3 regions of the Superficieibacter sp. HKU1 genome follow, and region 1 is predicted to be linked to each of the others. Evidence: riboswitches for the same ligand, from Rfam matches in the RefSeq annotation. Region 1 holds a riboswitch; each other region holds the start of a gene.
The links. A riboswitch is a leader RNA that binds a small molecule or an ion and turns the genes downstream of it on or off. The one in region 1 is predicted to bind thiamine pyrophosphate.

Region 2: it holds a riboswitch for thiamine pyrophosphate, as region 1 does, so the genes downstream of both, thiC (phosphomethylpyrimidine synthase ThiC) here and thiB (thiamine ABC transporter substrate binding subunit) in region 1, are expected to answer to the same signal.
Region 3: it holds a riboswitch for thiamine pyrophosphate, as region 1 does, so the genes downstream of both, thiM (hydroxyethylthiazole kinase) here and thiB (thiamine ABC transporter substrate binding subunit) in region 1, are expected to answer to the same signal.

The regions. Positions count from the first base shown of each region.
Region 1 is NZ_CP119754.1:919,357-921,617, reverse strand. Features, by position in the region: gene sgrR (HTH-type transcriptional regulator SgrR) at 1-861, shown strand, start outside; TPP riboswitch at 898-990, shown strand; gene thiB (thiamine ABC transporter substrate binding subunit) at 1,023-2,006, shown strand; gene thiP (thiamine/thiamine pyrophosphate ABC transporter permease ThiP) at 1,982-2,261, shown strand, end outside.
Region 2 is NZ_CP119754.1:4,510,736-4,512,996, reverse strand. Features, by position in the region: gene thiC (phosphomethylpyrimidine synthase ThiC) at 1-1,273, opposite strand, end outside; TPP riboswitch at 1,357-1,461, opposite strand; gene rsd (sigma D regulator) at 1,514-2,017, opposite strand; gene nudC (NAD(+) diphosphatase) at 2,116-2,261, shown strand, end outside.
Region 3 is NZ_CP119754.1:2,932,256-2,934,516, reverse strand. Features, by position in the region: gene P0H77_RS14105 (DUF3772 domain-containing protein) at 1-267, opposite strand, end outside; gene P0H77_RS14100 (hypothetical protein) at 668-997, shown strand; TPP riboswitch at 1,148-1,244, shown strand; gene thiM (hydroxyethylthiazole kinase) at 1,281-2,069, shown strand; gene thiD (bifunctional hydroxymethylpyrimidine kinase/phosphomethylpyrimidine kinase) at 2,066-2,261, shown strand, end outside.

The DNA.
Region 1 (2,261 bases):
GTCGGTACCGGCCCGTATGCGGTCGGGCGTAACAACCAGAATCAGCTTAAGATCCACGCCTTCGACGACTATTTTGGTTTTCGGGCGCTCATTGATGAAGTGAACGTCTGGGTACTACCGGAAATCGGCGAGGAGCCTAATGGTGGCCTGACGCTTCAGGGCACCACGCAGAGTGAAAAAGCGGTAGAAAGCCGTCTTGAGGAAGGATGTTATTACCTGCTATTTGACGCCCGTAGCCCGCGCGGCAGCAATCCAGCCGTGCGCCAGTGGCTGAGCCACCTCTTTCAGCCGGCGAATATGCTGTATCACGCGGGAGAACATTACCAGAGTACCTGGTTCCCGGCCTATGGCCTGCTGCCGCGCTGGCATCACTCGCAGAGTCGCGCCTGTGAAAAACCGGCGGGCCTGGAAACCATCACCCTGACGTATTATCAGGATCACGTTGAACACCGCATGATGGGCGGCATTATGAAGGCGCTGCTGGCCGAACATCAGGTGAAGCTGGAGATTCAGGAGCTGGAGTATGAAGAGTGGCATCGCGGCGAGGCGGTCAGCGACGTCTGGTTAAACAGCGCCAACTTTACCCTCCCCCTCGATTTCTCCTTGTTTGCCTATCTGTACGACGTACCGCTGATCCGCCATTGCATTCCGATTGACTGGGAGGAAGACGCCAGCCGCTGGCGCAGAGGCGAGTTAAATCCGGCCACCTGGAGCCAGCAGTTACAGGTGAATCAGAATATTGTGCCGCTGATCCATCACTGGCTGGTACTTCAGGGGCAGCGCAGTATGCGCGGCCTGCGGATGAACACCCTCGGCTGGTTTGACTTTAAATCCGCCTGGTTTGCGCCGCCGGAGCCATAATGCTTTCCGAAAACTGACAAAATTATTACACTGTTAACGTGCTCAACGGGGTGCTGATAAAAGCTGAGAAAATACCCGTCGAACCTGATCCGGATAATGCCGGCGAAGGGATTTGAGGCTACCGCTCAAAATCCTTTGCCACCCATCTACTGAGGTGCAAAGTGTTAAAAAAATATCTGCCGCTGCTGGCGCTGGTCGCCGCGCCTGTTTTCGCTAAACCGGTACTCACCGTCTACACCTACGACTCGTTCTCCGCCGACTGGGGACCGGGGCCGGTGGTCAAAAAAGCCTTTGAAGCCGACTGCGGTTGCGAGCTGAAGTTCGTGGCGCTGGAAGACGGCGTATCGCTGCTCAACCGCCTGCGTATGGAAGGGAAAAACAGCAAAGCCGACGTGGTGCTGGGGCTGGATAACAACCTGCTGGAAGCCGCCACGCAAACTAAGCTGTTTGCCAAAAGCGACGTGCCGGTCAGCGCGGTTAAGGTGCCGGGCGGCTGGGACAACGATACTTTCGTGCCTTTCGACTACGGCTACTTCGCGTTTGTCTATGACAAAAACAAGCTGAAAAATCCGCCGAAAAGCCTGAAGGAACTGGTGGAAAGCGACCAGAAATGGCGCGTAATTTATGAAGATCCGCGCACCAGCACGCCGGGTCTGGGTCTGCTGCTGTGGATGCAAAAAGTCTACGGTGATAAAACATCAGAAGCCTGGCAGAAACTGGCGGCAAAAACCGTTACCGTGACCAAAGGCTGGAGTGAAGCCTACGGGCTGTTCTTAAAAGGCGAAAGCGATCTGGTGCTGAGCTACACCACCTCTCCGGCCTACCATATTATTGAAGAGAAAAAATCGCAGTACGCGGCCGCGGATTTTGCTGAAGGTCACTATCTCCAGGTTGAAGTCGCGGCCCGTACGGCGGCCAGCAAGCAGCCTGAACTGGCGAAGAAATTCCTTACCTTCATGGTTTCCCCGGCGTTCCAGAATGCCATTCCAACCGGCAACTGGATGTATCCGGTCACTGACGTCACCCTGCCGGCAGGGTTTGCCGATCTGGCAAAACCGAAAACCACGCTGCAGTTTTCCTCGCATGACGTCGCGCAGCAGCGCGCGCAGTGGATTAGCGAATGGCAACGCGCCGTCAGCCGTTAATTCCCGGCTGGCTGATACCGGGCCTCGCCGCCGCCACACTCATGGTGGCGGTGGCGCTGGCCGCATTTCTGGCGCTCTGGATCAGCGCGCCGCAGGCGGCCTGGCGTACGCTGCTTGAGGACAGCTACCTGTGGCACGTGGTGCGCTTCTCCTTCTGGCAGGCGTTTTTGTCGGCGCTGCTGTCGACAGGCCCGGCCATTTTCCTTGCCCGTTCACTCTATCGCCGCCGCTTTCCCGGCAGGATGATGCTGCTGC
Region 2 (2,261 bases), 1.3 Mb from region 1:
CCCAGGCGATTTTGGTCAATTCACCCAGCGTATGCAGTTCGGCAAACTGAGCTTCATCGTTGGCATCCTGAATGGAACCGGGACGCAGGCCGTCGCCGAGGGAGAGTGAGACGTCGTAGGCGGCGCAGATTTCGCAGATTTCGCGGAAGCGCTCGTAGAGAAAGTTTTCTTTATGATGTGACAGGCACCATTTCGCCATAATCGAGCCGCCGCGCGAAACAATCCCCGTCAGACGCCTGGCGGTCATCGGCACATAGCGCAGCAGCACGCCCGCGTGGATAGTAAAGTAATCCACCCCTTGCTCCGCCTGCTCCAGCAGCGTATCGCGGAAGGCTTCCCAGGTCAGATCTTCAGCGATGCCATTCACTTTCTCCAGCGCCTGATAGATCGGCACCGTGCCGATGGGTACCGGGCTGTTACGCAGGATCCACTCACGGGTTTCGTGAATATAGCGTCCGGTGGAGAGATCCATCACCGTGTCCGCGCCCCAGCGGGTCGACCACACCAGCTTTTCCACTTCTTCTTCAATAGAGGAAGTGACCGCCGAGTTGCCGATATTGGCGTTCACTTTGACCAGAAAGTTGCGGCCGATGATCATCGGTTCGGATTCAGGATGGTTAATATTGGCGGGAATAATGGCGCGCCCGGCGGCGACTTCATCACGGACAAATTCCGGCGTAATATTTTCCGGCAGACGCGCGCCGAAACCCTGGCCCGGATGCTGCTGGCGCAGCACTTCACTGCGGATGCGCTCGCGGCCCATGTTTTCCCGGATGGCGATAAACTCCATCTCCGGCGTCACGATACCCTGGCGAGCGTAATGCAACTGGGTGACACACTGCCCGCTTTTCGCCCGCTTCGGCGTCAGCAGGCCGGTAAACCGCAGGTCGTCCAGTCCATCGTCCGCCAGGCGTTCTTTGGTATACGCCGAACTGCGGTCGGGAAGCTCTTCGCTATCATGACGCGCGTCAATCCACGGCTGGCGCAATTTTGCCAGCCCCTGCTGGACATTAATTTTCACGTCAGGATCGCCATACGGACCCGACGTGTCATACACCGGCACGGCTTCGTTGTCTTCAAACTGCGGATTTTCTTTGCTCCCGCCGACAGGCGTCGGGCTAAGCTGGATCTCACGCATCGGAATGCGGATATCAGGCTGTGAGCCGGTAATGTAGATACGTTTTGAGTTGGGGAAAGCGGTGCCTTCCAGCGTGTCGATAAAACGTTGTGCGTGCTCGCGTTGTTCGCGGCGGGTCATTTTAGGTTCAGACATAGCTCATTCCAAAAGTAAGGACGTGGCTTGTCAGACGACGGATGGAGTAATGGATGGACTTTGCCTGTAACGGCAGCGTCAAAAGCAGAATTACTCTTGTTCCCTTCGCAGGTATTAGCCTGATCAGGTTCCGCGGATCCCGAATTAACGGTCTCAGCCTTTTACTAAAGGCACTCCGACAAGATGTAACCCCTCGTGAGAGGGGCAATGCAGGTAACTTACGCGCTAAAACTCAAGAACTCAAGCCGGGCGCGCGATATTCGTTTCGTCGTTAGCACTTTCTTTGAGGTTGTTCTCATAGGCCAACTGGATCAAATTATCTTCCAGCGTAAAGCGCGCGGCCAGCGACTCGCCGATACCGGAAAGCGCCTGCTGGAATTCGAGATAATTGTCGTGATCAATAGCATTTTCCAGGCTGGAATCGTAGTAACCCATGATCTCCTGAGTATTAGCTTCCAGCAGCGGATACAGTTTCGTCGCGGCGATAAGTGGGCTTGCCCCTTCCATTTCGCTGATAATGCGTTCATAAATACTGAAATGACCGGCGGAAAGATACTCAACCAGGTTATGGCAGAAATTATCGAGCGCTTTTTCATCAAGCTGGGTCACCGATTCTTTGCCGGGTTTGAAGCCAACAAGATTGTAGTAAGCCACAAGCAGCTGCTTGCGCACCTGTAGCCAGCGATCGACGAGTTCATTACTTCCTCCGACGCGCTCTGTCAGTCTTTCCAGGTGGTTTAGCATAAATGACCCCGTAAAATGTAGATTAGAAAAATTGTTCACTAAAAATGTAAAAATAATGTTATCAACATGCCAGTGAAACTAAGGTTGTGCAAGTGATTATGGTCCGTATTATTGAGAAGTCCGATCGCGGCTGGTGGATAGTCAGCCATGAACAAAAATTATGGCTGCCCGCCGGAGAATTACCACATGGCGAGGCAGGAAATTTTGATCTTGTGGGCCAGAGCGCACTCCACATTGGTGAATG
Region 3 (2,261 bases), 2.0 Mb from region 1:
GGCCAGTTTCTCGGCATCGGCAGCCAGTTTTTGCGCATCGTCATTCAGAGTGGTGAACTGCTTATCCGCTTTTGCCGTTGCTACCCGCTGTTTAAGCGAATCCAGCCGTTTTTGTAGCGCGGGCAGCGCCGTACTGACGTTCACTTTCACCGGCTGCGGCTGCTCAACGTCATTTTGACCCGTCGCCTCATCGGCCCAGGAAAAACACGGCATCATCAGACAGGACAACAGCGCCAGCAGCAGCGGCACGCGAAATAGTTTTTGCATAGAAGGATTGTTCCACGAAATCGAAAGTAACAGGGCTTAAGCGCCTCTTGTAGAATACCTGTTATTCACGATATGAATAGTACCGTTTGTCCGACTTCTGCGTCACCGACTGAGAAGCTGCCGGTTCCGGCAGGTTTTTTTTTAGTCAAACAGGCGTGCGCGCGCTCCTTAAAGCTAAAATAATTAGCGTAAATTCAGGTGTGGCATGAATGAATTAAATGTTAATTATTATTAAAACATATAATGATATTACGATATTGACATTAATCAATGAAACATATTATTAACATTGAGTTCAGATTTGAGATGTGAGAATTTTAATGCAACCCAATTTTTTACATTTTAAAGCGAATTATCACCCAATCAGTTATTACTGGCGTTCGTATTGGGAGGAGAATATATGAATAATACATTGATGATGGTTAAGCTCCGCGAGCTAATGGTTATCTTTATACATCGGCGCTCAATACCGGAAAAAGCGGCGGATGCGTTGCGTTATTGTCAGGAATGTATTCCTGCAAATAATGTGGCCATTGGTATTTACGGCGAATACCATGACATTATTGAGCAACTGCAATTTTTAGCGAACGAAGAAAATCATACCGCACCGGATGATTTATTATCGTATGGCGGAGAAGTGATGATAAGTATTCTTATGCTGTATGAAAGGCTGGGAGCCACAATTGCCATTGAAGATTATGTGCAGCAGTCCAATCGTCTCAAATATTAATAAAACCAGGACGCTGGCAGCGGTTGCCAGCGTCTCATGTCTCTGGCCTGAAAAGCACAGGCGCACCGCTTTTACCGTTTACAAGCTTTTCCGCTGGCATTATTATCCCGGTCTGGGATTAATGACCATCATTAATCGCACGTTTTGAATTTTGATGACTCGGGGTGCCCTTCCTGGTGAAGGCTGAGAAATACCCGTACCACCTGATCTGGATAATGCCAGCGTAGGGAAGTCTGACTCCTGTAAAGAAGTCCCTTCTTCACCGTCTGGCAGGAGCATAATTATGCAACCTGACCTGCACAGCCGCACGGCTACCGCCCACGCGCTACACCACGTTCGAACCCGTTCTCCGCTGGTTCATTGTATGACCAATGATGTTGTTCAAACCTTTACCGCAAATGTCCTGCTGGCGCTCGGTGCATCGCCGGCAATGGTCGTTGATGCGCAGGAAGCCGCGCAGTTTGCGGCCATCGCTGACGCGCTGTTAATTAACGTCGGCACGCTGACCGGGGAACGTGCGCAGGCGATGCGAGCGGCGGTCGTCAGCGCCAGTGCGGCGCAAAAACCCTGGACGCTCGACCCGGTAGCCGTGGGCGCACTCACATTACGTAGCCGCTTTTGCCGGGAGCTTATCGCGCTGCGGCCTGCTGCGATACGCGGTAATGCCTCGGAGATCCTCGCCCTGGCAGGCATGAGCGCAGGCGGGCGCGGTGTTGACACCACCGACACTGCTGGCGCCGCGCTACCAGCCGCGCGCACGCTTGCCAGAGAAGCCTCGACCATTGTGGCCGTCACCGGGGAAGTGGATTACGTCACCGACGGCAGCCGCACGCTGGCCATCGCCGGGGGCGATGCGCTCATGACCCGCGTGGTGGGCACCGGCTGCGCGCTTTCAGCGGTGGTGGCCGCCAGTTGCGCATTACCCGGTGACAGGCTGGAAAACGTGGCTTCTGCCTGCGCGCTCATTAAACAGGCCGGGTTGACCGCCGCGCAGCAAAGCGCCGGTGCCGGCAGTTTTATCCCGGCCTTTCTCGACGCCCTGTGGACGCTGGACGCGGAGGTGCAGGTATGAAACGGATCAACGCACTGACCATCGCTGGCACCGATCCGAGCGGCGGCGCGGGGATTCAGGCGGATCTGAAAACCTTCTCCGCCCTTGGCGCATACGGCTGCACGGTAATTACCGCCCTGGTGGCGCAAAATACCTGCGGCGTGCAGTCGGTTTATCGCATTGAGCCGGAGTTTGTTGCCGCACAGCTTGATT